Regions from separate parts of the Oleiagrimonas sp. MCCC 1A03011 genome, predicted to be linked through region 2. Evidence: predicted binding sites of a transcription regulator. Region 2 holds the regulator's gene; the other holds the start of a gene.
The links. Region 2 encodes sigma-54, which starts transcription at its own class of promoters, with help from an activator protein. Its sites were predicted from a motif close to TGGCACGNGCNTTGC; they were not measured.

Region 1 (7,932 bases), on a different contig from region 2:
GTGACGTAGCGCACAACACGGCATCGACCGAAAGGTCTATTCGCAAAATTGTGCGGAATTCGTCACGAAATTTCGAGTGAAAACGGTTACATCCTGTACTCGCGCTTCCAGCGTCAAGATGTTGCGAGGACACGGACATGCCCGACCTAATTGGCAGGAACAAATGGGTTCAGCGCACCTTGGGTGCGATGTGTCTTGCTGTGTTGATGGTGCCGGCGGCGCAGGCCGCCAATGGGCGGATCACGTTCCATGGCGGGGTGCGTGCGCCGACGTGCAGTCCCGTGCTGCCTGTGACCGGTTCGGTGCAGGGTGCGACACTTCACGCCTGCCCGAGCGCCCGGCGTCCGGCCGAGGGGGCACCTGCGCGGCAGTATTCGATGGAGGTCATGCCGATGCCCGGTAATCTCCTCGACGGCCGCGTGCGCGCATACTTCCCGGACTATCTGCAGCATCGCGGCGCGATGAAGCTGGTGGTGCAGCGCTTCGAGTGAGTCACGGCGCGGTCGATCGCACTAAGCGACTGATCGGCGGGCTGCAAGCTATGTGCGTCGTGAGTCTGCCAGTTCGGTCCGGGATAGCGTTGACGAAGACCGGGCCGACTTCGCGCAGACATTGCCGGTATCGCATGGCGTTGACCGCTTCGGCTCGATGGCGCGGTTCGTGCGATGGTTCCGCCCGATGGTGGCGTCGAGCGGTTCGGTGTGCAGGCAGGGGCGTCACGCCCGGAATCGGGTCACTGATAATTGATCGTGTAGGTGGCCACGCCCTTGACGTTGCCGCTGGAGACCGTGGTGGCAGTCTGGTAGTAGCGCGCATAAAGGTCGATCGTGTAGCTGCTGGCCGCCGTGGTGCCCGTGTTGATGGCCGTGCCGAACGTGACCGGCGTGACACCGTCCGCCTGAAGGATCTGCACGCCGACGCCGCTCGCGTAGCCCGTTCCCGTGGTTGGGGCAATCACGCCGGTGGCGCCCGTTTGCGGATTGCTGGTGTCCAGCGTGATGTACACGTGCAGGCCGTTTGGACACTGCGTAAGCAGCAGGCTGAAGGGTGTGCTGGCGGCGGTGGTGCCCTGGGCGGTCAACTGCTGGGTATTGACGAACGGCAGCGTGACCGACTTGGTGACCGAGCCCGGATCGATCGTGCAGGTGGGCACCTGGATGTGGATGATGGCGTTGACGTTGAAGGTTTCGACCGGCTGCGGCGATACGGAGCCGCGACATCCCCGGTAGGAGTACCCGAAGAACTGATTGCCGTTGATGCGCGGGTTGTCGCAGATATCGATCTTCCACTGCGAAAGCTGTCCGCTCAGTGTGCTGTTGTCGGGCGGCAGGTACGGGCCGGTGTAGACCAGCTGCAGGTTGGTGGGCACGCTGAACGTGCCGCTTCCCGTGGGGTAGTAGGGGTACAGCGCCAGCAGGGTGCTGGAGTCCGGGTGCAGCAGGCGATAGGAGATGCCGGGGATGCCCGTGGGAAAGAGTCTGTTGTCACCGTTCACGGGGGTCGACGCGGCGATGGTGTTGAAGATGCCGCCGTTGGTGTTTCCGTCGCAGGCGAGCTCGGGCGGGTTGGCAGGACTCGCCGAGTTCGATGTCCACAGTACCGCGCCGACCTGCGTGCTGGGGGTCAGCGTGATGGTGCCGGCGTTGAAGGTCACGGTGGTGGCCGAGCCCGATACGAACCCGCAATCGGCGCGCGCCGCGCGCGGCAGGAAGAGCAGTCCGAGCAGCAGGCTCACCAGCAGCAGGGCCTGGCGCAGGTGTCCGGAGGAGCGGTTCGGGGTGGTGGCGTGGCGCATCATGATTTCCCCTCGCTGGACGGCGTGGCCGGATGTGCGTCGCAGGTGACGTCGATCACCGACTGGGCATTCGGGCGGCTGGCGTCGGCAGGCAGCGCGTATTCGAATTGGCAGCGGTGGGAGGATTCCTGCGGTCCTTTCCACTTCGCGCTCAGGCGTCCATTCTTGTCCTTCACCCGCAGCAATGCGAGTCCGCCTTGGCCGACCACGCCCTGGTTGTGCCCTTCGGCATCGACGACTTCGGCCCCGAAGGGCACCGGCTTTCCGTCGGCCAGATGCAGGTGCGCGATCAGTGCGCGCCCCTGGCTGGTCTTGAAGTCGAGCATGACCACAGCGCCAGCGTAGGGCGCGACCTGCTCGCTGGTGCTGCCCAGTTGCACGCCCAGGGAAAGACCCTGCGGGTCGAGCCGGACGGTATTGAGCTGGTACGGGTTCATGTACGGCACCAGCGCATAGCCCGAGTCGTCCACGCGCACGCCGGGCGCATTGGTGACGCGCGCACCGGCAGCGCCGGGTGCGTGGACGATGCCGATGGTGTCGCCGGTCGGCTGCCCGAACGTGATGCCGCCCGAGTGCGCGACCACCGCGCCACTGGCGTTGAATGACGCCTGTGAATACGAGCTTCCCTTTCCGTAGCTGGCGCCGAACACGGCGTAGCGGCTGCGATAGGTGCCGTTGACCGAGCCGGCGCTTCCGGCGCCGTTGTCGGCATGCGAGGCGGTGACGCCGTAGGTGAACTGGTTGGCTGAGCCTAGGGTGCCATTGACCATGGCTTGCTGCTGCGAACCGTTCGCGTCATCGTGATTGAGGTTCAGGGTGAAGCTCGGCGCACGCGCGGATTCGCCGAGCGGAATGCTGACGCCGACGAAGAACTGATCGTCGTACCGCCCCAGCGGACCGCGCGTGCGTGTAGCCGAGACGTTGTAGCTGATCTCGCGGAACCGGTTGTTGTAGCCCACCTGGAATTGCGTGTCGTGGCCGCTGCGCTGCCAGTAATCGCTGATCGAGGCATTGGCGTACAGCGAGCCGGCATCGCCGCCCAGTTGCTGGTTGAGCGACAGTGTGAAGTGGTTGCGGCGGTGTATCAGGCCGGTCGCTACCGGAGTGATGGAGCTGGTGGAGGCGTTGCCGGACAGCGCGGCCTGCTGGGCCGGCGTCAGGCCGTTGATGATGGAAACGCCGTCGACGGTCGTCTGCTCCGAAGGCAGATACTGGGTCAGGCTCAGGCCGCGGCGCGCGTAGTCGCGCGCGCGAACGGCGTCGGACAGGCTCAGGTAGCCGCTGCTGGAATAGCGGTAGGCGGCCACGGTCAGCGCGGTCCTCGAAGTCGGGATGAGCTTGCTGTAGCTAAGTCGGATGCTCTGACCGTCCATGGCCCGGTGGCCTGGAAGAGTGGTGCCGGCCTGGGTCAGGTCCATCGCGAACGCGCCGTAACGGGTGTTGAAGGCGCCGCCGACCAGTGCCGCGGCGTATCCCTGCGATCCCTGCAGGCCGGCATAGCCGGTGAACAGGTTGCTGAAACCGTGCTGGACCGTGGCCTGGATCAGGTTCGGCTCGTGGTCGATGGCCAGGTTGCGCAGCCGGCCGAAGGCGACGTCGAAACGGGTGGTGCCGGCGCGCAGCAGCTGCGAGACCGAGGCGTAGGGCACCGAGAAGCTGTGCGTGCGGCCGTTGGCCTCGGTCACCGTGACGCGAAGATCGCCGCCGTACCCGGTCGGGTACAGGTCGTTGATCGTGAACGGACCGGGCGAGACGCTGGTCTGGTAGATCTGCACGCCGTTCTGGGTCACGGTGACCTTGGCATTGGTCTCGGCTACGCCGTGAACCACCGGCGCGTAGCCGCGCAGCGACTGCGGCAGCATGCGGTCGTCGGTGCCCAGCTGCACGCCGCGCAGGCCGAGGCTGTCGAATATTGTGCCGTCGGTGTAGCTGTCGCCGACGGTCAGCGTCGAGCGCAGCGAAGGCAGGTCGCGCTGCGCATAGGCGGCGATGTTGTTCCAGCGCTGGCGCGACGGGGCGCCGTTGCTGCTGGACTGCCAGGTTGCGGTCGACTTCTGCCGCAGGTGCCAGGGGCCGATGTTCAGGCCGGCATTCAGGCCGAGGTAGGTGCTGGTCTGGCTGATGCCGTTGCTGTCGGTGCGATAGGCATTGAAGTTGTAGTTCAGCAGCGCGGCGGGTACGCCGGCGTCCCACGAGGACGGGTTCACATAGCCGCGCGGCAGCTGGTGCATGTAGGCCTGGGGCACGCTGATGTCCAGGCGCAGGTCGGGCTGGTCGAAGTGCGCGTGGGCGCCGGGCACCAGCTGCTCGATCTGCATGCAGGCGTGATCCGGACCGAAAGCGGGTGCACCCTCGGCCGGCTTCAGCCCCATCCGATCCATCAGTTCCGGCGTGATGCAGGGCAGCGCGCTGGCGCCGGGTTTCGGTGCGATGAAATGCACATTGAGGCGACCGACCCAGTCTCGATTCAGGTAGACATCGAGGTTGTAGATGCCTGGCAGCACCACGGCACCGCGCTCGAAGCGGCGGAGGTCGATGGCGTTATGCGAGCCACCGGACAGCATGCTCGGGTCGAAGTCCGCAAAACCGCCTTCGGCGGAGGTGTTGGCCGCGCTCGCCGGTCCCGCCGCGGCAGCAAGCGACGCGTTGGACAGGCCGAGCAGTACGGAGGTCATCGCCACGCCCAAGGCCAGCCGCGCGGGCAGCTGCCCGCGAGCTGGCGAGACCGGGTGCGTGGCGCGACGGCGGCTCATTGGGCGGCGATGGCCCCTTCGTGGGCGTCTGCGGCGCCGTAGTCGTTGATGGTGGTGAACGCAATGTGCGTTCCCGCGGCCGGCGCGTGATGAAGATCGGACAGTGCGATGTGCTGATCGCCGAACGGGGCGACCATGCCGGACTTCGCCGTGACCTGTGTATCGCCGCTCTTCAGCGACACCTTGGTGATGGTGATGTAGTAGGGCGTGGGGTTATGCACAGTCAGCTGCACGCCCTGGCTGTCGGTTGAGGCCTTCCAGATCAGTTTTCCCGGCGCTTTCAGCGGATTGCCGTCCAGATTGGCCGGCCGATAGAACAGTTTCAGCCGCGAACGCACGGCAAACTGCAGGATGTTCTTGTCCGCGGCCTGCTTCGGCTTGGGCGGAATCTCGAGCACGTTGAGCCAGAACAGCGATTCGCGGTCGCTCGGCAGGCTGTCCGCCTGGCCGGTGAACAGGATGCGCAGGCTCTGGTCCTTGCCGGCCTCCATGCGGAACAGGGGCGGCGTGATCAGGAACGGGGCGTGCGTGTTGTTCGGGGTGGAATGCAGGTTGCCTTCGTCGATCCAGGCTTCGACCAGCGCCGGCTGTTTGCCCTGATTGCTCAGGCGAAGCGTCGTTTCACCCTGGCTGGCCGAAAACACGACCCGCGTGCCGCCGATGACGACGTTGGCCTGGGCGGTGCCGGTCCAGAAACAGAGAGCTGCTACGAGGATGCACAGGATGCGCGAAGAAAAATTCATGGGGACATGTACCGGATGAGACAAAAATCACGGGAGCATGGCGCTCACTCTTCGCCCGGTGCCCCCTGTCGCTGCGGCGGCGGTGCGCCGCAGCGAGGGACGCCAGACTTACTGGTAGATCAGCGTGAAGTCGACGGTCGACTTCACCGCACCGGCGCTGGAGGCGCCCGTGGCGTAGTAGCGCGCCTTGTAGCTCAGCGTTGCGGCGCCGCCGGAGAGGGCGACCTGCTGCGAACCCTGGGCCGTGGCGTCGGCGCCGCTCAGATCCATCGGGGTGCCAGAGGCGTTCAGCAGCTGCACCTGGACATTGCTGGCCGGGCTGGCGGCGATGTTGTCGAGGTAGCCGTCGCCGGTGTTGATGTTGCCGCCGCTGAAGTAGGTCTGCACGGACGACAGGCTCGAGTCGCAGCCGGTGACGCTGATGCTGAAGCTGGTGTCGCCGGCGGTGTCGCCGCTGCTGGCCAGTGCGGTGGTCAGCACGTCCGGCAGGTTGACGACTTTGTTGTCCGCCGTGCCAGTGGCGTTGCCGTCGACCTGGCAGGTCTGGGCGATGACTTTGCCGTTGATGGTGATGCTACCGTCCGGACCCGAGTTCTGGTCGGCGTTGGCGACGCCGCTCAGGCCAAGAGCGAGGGCGGCGGCGAGAAGGCTGTACTTCATCTTCATTACTGGTTTCCCCGGTGTGTTGGTTGGGCAAAAGGCATAAAGCAAAAGTTATGCCAGTTATTGTTGACATATCACATGTCAAGGCATGTGCTGGAATTTTTCGAGATCGGTGCGGGCGCTGTCCGAGGGCGAAGTAGGAGAAAACTGACAAACTTCGGCACCTCATGTGCGAAGCGCGTCACATTTTCCGAGGTTCGCCGAGAAGCGCTCGGCCGGAGGGATTTGCCTTTCAAGGCGGGATTTTCCGCGTCAAAAGTCGTACATTCTAAAATAAATTATGAACTTATGTTCACGCGAGGCGAGCTGCCCTTGCTTTGGGCGCGGAGTGCGCGCTGGCCGGATTTGTGACCGAGTTCTCCAATGACGTGGAGGCGATGTCGGGCCGCGTGCACGGGCAAGTGGGCGTGCCGTCGTGAAATCATGAAAATTGTGACGAAATGCCGATTTGAGCCGTCGTTGCATGTGCGGCCAGTGAAGCGTTCGCGCGCGGACTTGCGGATGAGGGGCAGGGCGCGGTTGCGCTGCCAGTCCGGCACGGTTTCGGCGAGTCCCGGTCGTCACCCGGCATGCGGCGCAGGGGCCGTGCATGCGTGGCGGATGGTTGAAGTGAGGCGGGATGGCTCGCCGCGCGTGAGATGAGCGCGGCCGAGTCCCAGGTGAGTAGGAGCGTTGCCGATCAGCGCACGACCATTTCCACGCGGCGATTCATGGCGCGCCCGGCTGCGGTGGCGTTGCTGGCCACGGGCGCATACGGACCTACGCCTTCGGCGGCGAGACGTGTCGCGGCGATGTGGAATCGCTGGATCAGCGCGTGCATGACGCTCTGTGCCCGGCGGCGGGATAGCGACAGGTTGTGCTCGAGCGTGCCGGTATTGTCCGTATGACCGACGATGAAAACCTTCAGTGCGGGCTTGCGCTTGAGCAGTTCGGCCATCGCCGAGAGCGTCGGATCGGAGGTCTTCGTCAGTGTGCTGCGGTCATGCGCGAAGTGGATACCGCGCAGGGCCATGTGGCCGGAGGACGTCAGGCTGCGATCCAGCGCGTCCGCGTCGATCTTCACTTCGCCGGTCTTCATGGGGGCGTGACGTGCCGTCTGGATCAGGATGCCGGTCGGTCTGCCGTTCTGGTGACTGACCAGCAGCACGCTGTCCAGGACGCCGTCGGCTTTCTTCAGGCGTGTGGTTTCCACGTATACGTCGCCACCGCTGGCCAGCAAGGTGTTGTTGCGCAGGATCTTCTGATGCAGGCCGCCGCTGAGCTGGTTTGCCACGGGGGCATAGATCGCCTTGGCCATGGCATAGCCGCTTCCGCATCCGTTGTTCCCATGGCAGCGGAAGCGCGTGTGAAAGCCTGCCTGCAGCATGGCCTGGTGGAAATTGTGGAACACTTCCAGTGCCGAGACACCAGCTGGCGCGATGTATGCAATGCGACGAATCTCGCCGCGGGCCGCTTCGGATTTCGACAGCCGGTGACCGCGATAGGCGCCCAGAGGCAGCGTGATTTCGCCGTAATCGGCCGCCTGGTATCCGACGATGCTCGAGCCGGCAAATCGATGGATGACTTTGCTGTCATGGCTTCCGGGCAGGTCCCCGGATGGCGTCGATGCGGCATGCGCGACGCATGCGAGCAGCCATCCGGCGATCAGGAACCATGCGTTGCGGCGCGCATGGATGAAGGAGGCGTGGGAAGCGGGCATGGGACATCCTGTCGTGCGTGGCGACTCGCGGGCAGTCTACGCATCGCTTGCGCGCGAAAGAGTTGCATCCGGGTGGCTGTCCCGATATTTTGCGACGAGGTCCTCAAATCGAGGACCAGGCCTGTGCGTCTTCACGGAACTGTAGCCATTGCGGTGTAGTTTGGAAGTCGCCAGGCCCCTGGAGGGGGCCAGGTGAAACGTGATTCATGATGAATCGCACAGGGGGCGTTTCTGATTCAGTAGTTCGTCTCGCGAGGGGTTCGCGGGGTGTTTTGGAAT
Region 2 (7,932 bases):
GGTCGACCTCGATGGTCATGCGGTCGTCCAGCACCAGCGACACGCCCATGCGGCCGAGCAGCTCCATGGTCGTGGTGACGTCGTGCAGGTGCGGCACGTTGCCGATGGTGACCGGCTCGTCGGCCAGCAGGCACGAAGCGAGAATGGGCAGTACGGCGTTCTTGGCGCCGGAGATCTGGATTTCGCCGGAAAGCGGATCGCCGCCGGAAATGACGATTTTGGCCATGGTTCTATGTGTTCCTCGTGGGGCGGCGTGCGCCGCGCCGGCAAGCGCGGGTCCGCCGGACCGGTTGCGGGCGCGCCCGAACCGTCATGAATCTCCGGCGACGTCGAGACCGCGCTCGCGCGCTTCCTCGGGCGTCCAGGTATTCAGACTCAATGCGTGGATCTCCCCGCCCATGCGTTCGCCGAGCGTCGCATACACCAGGCGATGACGCGCCAGCGGCAGCTTGCCCGCGAAGGCGGCGCACACCACGTCGGCCTCGAAATGCACGCCGTCGTCGCCGCGCACGTCGGCGCGCGCGTCTTCGAGGCCGCTCTCGATCAGGTTCTTGATGCTGACTGGATCCATCATGGATAAAGGGTTCTTCGATACGGTGATGCACGGGCCGGCAGACGAAACGGCTGCTGAATGCGCAACGGCGCACATGCCCGTCAAGAAAAGGTAAAATGCAATCATGGCATGGTAATGGAAAACCTGCGGCACAGGAACGACAGAAACCACGCCCGTCGGCCCCGGTTCAGGGCCACATTCGCGCGCTGTCCCGTCCGGAGAGACCAATGAGTACCGAAACCGCCCCGGCCACACTGAGCCCGGCGCCCGTCACGGCCGACAGTCTGGCCCGCAGCGCCCGCACCGTCATCGCCACCGAAGCCGCCGCGATCCGTTCGCTGGAACCGCGCATCGACGGCGATTTCAGCGCCGCCTGTCGCACCATTCTGGCCTGTGAGGGCCGCGTGGTGGTCACCGGCATGGGCAAATCCGGCCACATCGCGCGCAAGATCGCCGCCACCCTGGCCTCGACCGGCACGCCCGCCTTCTTCGTGCATCCGGGCGAAGCCAGCCACGGCGACCTGGGCATGATCATGCCGCAGGACGTGGTGCTGGCGCTGTCCAACTCCGGCGAGACCGACGAAGTGCTGTTCATCCTGCCGGTCATCAAGCGCCAGGGCATCCCGCTGATCGCCATGACCGGCAATCCGAAGTCGTCCCTCGCCCAGCAGGCGGACGCGCATCTGGACGTCAGCGTGCCCGCCGAGGCCTGCCCGCTGGGCCTGGCGCCGACCGCCAGCACCACCGCAGCGCTGGTCATGGGCGACGCCCTTTCGGTCGCACTGCTGGAAGCGCGCGGCTTCACGGCCGACGATTTCGCCCGCTCGCACCCTGCCGGCAGCCTCGGCCGCCGTCTGCTGCTGCACATCGCCGACATCATGCATCGCGACGACGGTATCCCGCGCATCTCGCCGCGAGCCAGCCTGACCGAGGCGCTGATGGAGATGACCCGCAAGCGCCTGGGCATGACGGCCGTAGTCGACGACGATCAGCGCCTGCTCGGCGTGTTCACCGACGGCGATCTGCGCCGCGCCCTGGACGACCACAACGTCGACCTGCGCGCCGCGAGCGTCGAAAGCCTGATGACCCGCGGCCCGAAGACCGTGACGCCGGACAAGCTGGCGGTCGAGGCCGCGCAGCTGATGGAAAAGCACCAGATTCACGCCCTGCTGGTGGTCGATGCCGACAACGTCGTCGTCGGCGCGCTCAACATCCACGACCTGCTGCGCGCGCGCGTGGTCTGAATCCGCCTTCCGCAAGGCGTCCACGGCGGCGGCTCTGGTAGCATGCCGCCTGTCGTTTTCACTGCCGATCCGATCCGATGCCCTTCGATTTCCTGACCGATGTTCCCGATGCGGTGCGCGAGCGCGCGGCACGCGTGCGGCTGGTCGCCTTCGATGTCGACGGCACCCTGACCGACGGCCGCCTGTGGTACGGCGCGGATGGACGCGAGACCAAGTTGTTCCATGCCCACGACGGTCTCGGCCTCAAGCGCCTGCACGCCCACGGCATCGAGGTGGCCTTCATCACCGCGCGCATCAGTCACGCACTGGCCGAACGCGCCAACGATCTCGGCATCGCCCACCTCTATCAGGGCCAGAGCAACAAGCGCGAGAGCCTCGACGAGCTGCTCGATGCGCTGTCGCTGAAACCCGAGCAGGCCGCCTTCGTCGGCGACGACCTGCCCGACCTGGCGCCGATGCGCGTAGTCGGTCTGGCCGTGGCCGTGGCCAACGCGCACGCCTGGGTCGCCGAACAGGCACACTGGCAGACACGCCTGCGCGGCGGCGAGGGCGCGGCCCGCGAAGTCTGCGACATGATCCTCGCCGCGCAGGGCAAGTCCGCCGCCGAATACGAGCGCTGGTCGTGAGCACGCGCCGCCTGATCGCGAGCATGGTCGCGCTGGCGCTGGCGATCGGCGTGGTGCAACTCCTGGTGTGGTGGCTGCAGCCGACGCGCAACAACCGCATGGACGCCGGTCCTCCGCGCTCGGGCTACACCCTGCACGACTTCACCCTGTACGGCTACGGCGACAACGGCAAGCTGAGTTATCGTCTGCAGGCTCCGCGGCTGGAACGCCGCGAAGGCGACGACTCGCTGTACCTGAACCAGCCGAAATTCCTGCTGCCGCCGAAGCGCGCGCCGGGCGAACCCTGGACCGGCCACTCCGACTACGGCTGGGTCAGCGCCAAGGGCGACGAACTGAAGCTGCAGGGCGCGGTCAAGATGCGGCGCAAGGCCTATGCCGGTACGGCCGCCGCCAGCATCGACACCAGCGATGTCACCGCCTGGCCCAAGAAGAACAAGGTGCAGACCGACGAGCATGTCGTCATGCACCAGGGAACCGCTACGATGACGGGAATCGGCATGCGCGCCGATCTCGATACCAAGCATATGGAGCTTCTGAATGACTTCCATGGCACCTTCAAGCCCAGCACCTCGAAGCGCTGACGTGCGCCGCGTCTGGCGTCCCGCGCTGCTCGCCCTGCTGGGCGTGCTGCTGTGCGCTACGGCGAACGCCAAGCAGAGCGACCGCTCCAAGCCGGTCAACGTCGACGCCAAGTCGGCCGATGCCACCGCGCAGCCCAACGGCGTCAGCCACATCAAGGGCGATGTCGTGATCACGCAGGGCACGCTGAAGGCGACCGGCAACCTGGCCACCATCCACTTCGATGGCCAGTCGCAGGTCAAGCGCGTGGTGCTGACCGGCCACGCGCACATCCAGCAGCTGGACGACCACGACAATCTGATGACCGGCAACGCCGACAGCATCGACTACAACGTGCCCGGCGGCGTCGCGATCCTTACCGGCAGCGCACACGTCAAGCAGGCCGGCCGCGGCAGCGCCAGCGGCGACCGGCTGGTCTACGACACCAAGACCAGCACCATGACTGCGCACAGCGACGGCGACAACCGCGTGCACCTGGTCTTCCAGGCCAAGCAGAAGCCCGCCAAGAGCGCGCCGCCGAAGCCCTCGGCGCCCGCGACTTCAGCCAGCGCGGCAACGCCGCCTGCCGCCTCCTCCACGCCCGCGCCGGCTGCCGCCGCCAGCGCCGCAGCAGGGAACTGATCGCCGCATGCTTACTGCGCAAGGCCTGCAGAAACGCTTCCGTCAGCGCCAGGTGGTCCGCGACTTCGGCTTCTCCATCCGCGAGGGCGAAGTCGTCGGCCTGCTCGGCCCCAACGGCGCGGGCAAGACCACCTGTTTCTACATGGTGGTCGGCCTGATTCCCGCCGATGCCGGCAGCATCCGCCTGGACAAGACCGACATCACCGGGCAGCCCATGCACGAACGTGCGCGCATGGGTATCGGCTACCTGCCGCAGGAGCCGTCGGTGTTCCGACGCCTGAGTGTGGCCGACAACATCATGGCTGTGCTGGAACTGCGCGACGATCTCGACGCACGCGAACGCGGCAAGGAACTGGATTCCCTGCTGGACGAGCTGAAAATCAGCCACATCGCCACGCAGAAAGGCATCAGCCTGTCCGGCGGCGAACGCCGGCGTGTGGAGATCGCCCGCGCACTGGCCGGCCGTCCGCGCTTCATGCTGCTGGACGAACCCTTCGCTGGCGTCGACCCGATCTCCGTCGGCGAGATCCAGCGCATCGTGCGCCACCTCAAGGACCGCGGCATCGGCGTGCTGATCACCGATCACAACGTGCGTGAAACGCTGGGCATCTGCGACCGGGCCTACATCCTCAACGAAGGCGAAGTGCTGGCTCGGGGCAACCCGGCGCACATCCTCGCCGACCCGAAGGTCCGCGAGGTCTACCTGGGCCACGAGTTCAAGCTCTGACGCCACAGCGAGACCGCCTTCACCGATTGCATGCGTAGGCGCTGGTTCGGGCCGACGCATAGGGTTAGGATGAACCTGACACCCCAGCACTTGCATTAACGGATGAAACCTGGGCTTCAGCTTCGCCTCAACCAGCAGCTCGCGCTGACGCCGCAATTGCAGCAGGCCATCCGCCTGTTGCAGCTGTCGCAACTCGAGCTCGAAACCGAGCTGCGCCAGATCACCGAAACCAACCCCCTGCTGGAGTTCACCGACGACAGCGAGGAGCCGACGCTCGACGTCGACGGCAACCCTTCCGAACCCGCTGCGGACGCCGAGCCACCGGCCGAGAACGCGACCGAGACCAAGACCGACGACTGGGAGAGCGACCCCTCCCGCGAAGCCGAATCCTACGGCCCCAGCGGCGGCGGAACCGTCAACGGCAGCGGCGGTGGCGAGGAGGACGACTTCGAACCGCAGAACGCCGCGCCCGAGGGCCTGCGCGAACACCTCGTCTGGCAGCTCAACCTCGAATCGCTGTCACCGCGCGAGCAAGCCATCGCCCTGGCCATCATCGACGCACTGGACGACGACGGCTATTTGCACGAAGGTCTGGCGTCGGTGCTCGCCGCCCTGCCGCCGCAGCACGGTGTGGACGAAGCCGAAATCGATGCCGTGCGGCGACGCCTGCAGCGTCTCGATCCGACCGGCGTCGCCAGCCTCGATTTGCGCGACTGCCTTCTGGCCCAGTTGCAGCAGCTGGAACCGGATACACCGCAACTGGCGCTCGCCTGCGGCATCGTCGAGATCGGCCTGGACCTGCTGGCCAAGAACGACCTGCCGCGCCTGGCCAGCAAACTGAAGTCACCCATCGAGGACATCGCCGACGCCAGCGCGCTGATTCGCAGCCTCGACCCGCGGCCGGGCGCGCGCCTCGACCCCACACCGACCGAATACGTCACGCCCGACGCCTATGCATGGCGCGACGGCACGCGCTGGCGCGTCAGCCTCAGTCCCGACTCGCAGCCGCGATTGGGCCTCAACCAGCATTACTGCAGCCTCATCAAGCAGGCCTCGCGCGAGGACGCGGCGTACCTGCGCGGGCGCATGCAGGAAGCGCGCTGGCTGCTGAAGAGTCTGCAGTCGCGCGCCGAAACCATCCTCAAGGTCGCCGAGGCCATCGTGCGACGGCAGAGCGCCTTCCTCGACTACGGCCCGGAAGCCATGCGCCCGCTGGTGCTGCGCGAAGTCGCCGAGCAAGTCGGCATGCACGAATCGACCATCTCGCGCGTGACCACGCGCAAGTACCTGCACACCCCGCGCGGCACCTTCGAATTCAAGTATTTCTTTTCCTCCGGCGTCTCCACCGACACCGGCGGCAGCGCATCGGCCACGGCGATCCAGGCCATGCTGCGCAAGCTGGTTGACGAAGAGGACACCAGCCGACCGCTGTCGGACAAGGCGTTGGCCGAACATCTCAACGAACGCGGCATCCAGGTGGCACGCCGCACCGTCGCCAAGTACCGCGAGCAATTGCGCATTCCCAGCTCGAATGAACGTCAGCGTATCGGCTGAGAAACTTGAGGGAACCCTTTCACGCCCCCAACGTCAGAATCAAGGAGGTATGGAAAACAGGCACCACACACCAGGCAACCCGATCGCGCCCAGGCTCCGACCACGAACTGCGCGACTGGCATGAAGCATGGGTTGCCCTCGCGAGGGATTGCCCGACACCGGACTTCCGGCGTCATGCCGCCATGCGGCAAATCCAATCATTCCTTTCAGGAGGCGACCATGCACGTTCAACTCAGCGGCCACCAGATCGACGTCACCCCGGCATTGCGCGATCACCTGCAATCCAAGCTGGACCGCCTCACGCGACATTTCGACAACATCACCTCGCTCAACGTGGTCCTGAGCGTGGAGAAACTGGAGCAACGCGCCGAGGGCACCGTCAACGCGGCCGGCGCCACCGTGCATGCCGAAGCCTGCGACAGCGACATGTACGCCTCCATCGACGTGCTCATCGACAAGCTGGTCGCACAGTTGCGCAAGCACAAGGAAAAGCTGACCGATCATCACCGCGCCGAAGTGCGCCAGATGCGCGCCGGCTGACGCCGCCGCACCGCCGGGCCGGTCCATCCTCGACCGGCCCGGCGCGCAATGAACGGGCGACGCACTTCCCGCAAACTGGCACAATGACCGCCATGCCCCGCATGAGTGGCCCACGTGGAACAGCTGACCGCCCGACAACTCTTCGATGACGTGGAAGACCGCATGGCGCTGCGCTGGGTCGCCGGCCTGCGCGGCGAATCGCGCGTCGTCAAGATCGACCGCTCGCAGTCGCGCCGGCCGTCGCTGGTCGGTTATCTCAACATCATCTATCCCAACAAGGTGCAGATCATCGGCACCGAAGAGCTGCGCTATCTCGACAGCCTCGACTCGCGCCAGCGCTGGAAGACCATCCAGAAGATCATCGCCAACGCGCCCATCGCGCTGATCATCAGCAAGGAACAGAGCGTCCCTTCGGACCTGCGCGATGCGGCCGAGGAATCGGACACGCCGCTGTGGCTGAGCAGCAAGCGTGGCCACGAATTGCTGACCTGGCTGCAGTACCACTTGGCGCGCAGCCTGGCGCGCTCGATCACGCTGCACGGCGTGTTCATGGAGGTCTACTCCATCGGTGTGCTGATCACCGGCGAACCCGGCTCGGGCAAGAGCGAACTGGCGCTGGAGCTGGTCACGCGCGGCCACCGGCTGGTCGCCGACGACGCCACCGAATTCACCCTGATCGCACCCGACGTGATCGACGGCACCTGCCCGTCGCTGATCCGCGACCTGCTGGAAGTGCGCGGTCTGGGCGTGCTCAACGTGCGCGAGATGTTCGGCCACACCGCAGTCAAGGCGTCCAAGTACCTGCGCCTCATCATCCACCTGAAACCGATGCGCGAAGGCGAGGAGGCCGACGCCATGACGCGCATCACCGGCGACGTCAGCCATCAGGACGTGATGGACGTGAAGGTGCCCAAGCTGACCATTCCCGTCGCGCCCGGCCGCAACCTCTCGGTGCTGGTCGAGGCCGCCGTGCGCAGCCACATGCTCAAGAGCCAGGGCATCGACCCGGCACAGACCTTCATGGACCGTCAGGCCCACCAACTCCGCCACATGCCCCCCTGGTAATACCGACGATGAACGCACCCGGCCCCCATCAGGAAGACGTCCACCTCGTCGTGCTCACCGGCATGTCCGGCGGCGGCAAGACCATCGCCCTGCGCGCGATGGAGGATCTGAACTTCTATTGCGTCGACAACCTGCCCGCCCCGCTGCTGACGCAACTGGTCAAGGCGGTCGACAGCAACGCGCGCGAAACCAACGCACGCATCGCCGTCGGCATCGACGTGCGCAGCGAGGATCTGGCCAGCATGCCCGGCATGCTGTCCGAGCTGGCGGCCGAGGGCGTGGTCGTGCATCTGGTCTTCGTCGACAGCCGGGACGAGGTGCTGCTGAAACGCTTCTCTGAAACCCGCCGCCGCCATCCGCTGTCCACCGGCGGCATGTCGCTGGCTGACGCCATCGCCCGCGAGCGCAAGCTGCTGCGTCCGC

Region 1: BTJ49_RS03965 (fimbrial protein) is a predicted target of sigma-54. The motif match lies at 5,999-6,013, and genes of this name have one in related genera.

Annotation. Positions count from the first base shown of each region.
Region 1 is NZ_MSPY01000002.1:76,397-84,328, forward strand. It holds gene BTJ49_RS03945 (hypothetical protein) at 138-491, shown strand; gene BTJ49_RS03950 (fimbrial protein) at 734-1,798, opposite strand; gene BTJ49_RS03955 (fimbria/pilus outer membrane usher protein) at 1,795-4,548, opposite strand; gene BTJ49_RS03960 (molecular chaperone) at 4,545-5,291, opposite strand; gene BTJ49_RS03965 (fimbrial protein) at 5,400-5,957, opposite strand; gene BTJ49_RS03970 (OmpA family protein) at 6,634-7,653, opposite strand.
Region 2 is NZ_MSPY01000001.1:299,080-307,011, forward strand. It holds gene murA (UDP-N-acetylglucosamine 1-carboxyvinyltransferase) at 1-226, opposite strand, end outside; gene BTJ49_RS01465 (BolA/IbaG family iron-sulfur metabolism protein) at 311-571, opposite strand; gene BTJ49_RS01470 (KpsF/GutQ family sugar-phosphate isomerase) at 781-1,797, shown strand; gene BTJ49_RS01475 (HAD hydrolase family protein) at 1,875-2,423, shown strand; gene lptC (LPS export ABC transporter periplasmic protein LptC) at 2,420-3,004, shown strand; gene lptA (lipopolysaccharide transport periplasmic protein LptA) at 3,006-3,623, shown strand; gene lptB (LPS export ABC transporter ATP-binding protein) at 3,631-4,350, shown strand; gene BTJ49_RS01495 (RNA polymerase factor sigma-54) at 4,453-5,904, shown strand; gene raiA (ribosome-associated translation inhibitor RaiA) at 6,124-6,444, shown strand; gene hprK (HPr(Ser) kinase/phosphatase) at 6,559-7,509, shown strand; gene rapZ (RNase adapter RapZ) at 7,518-7,932, shown strand, end outside.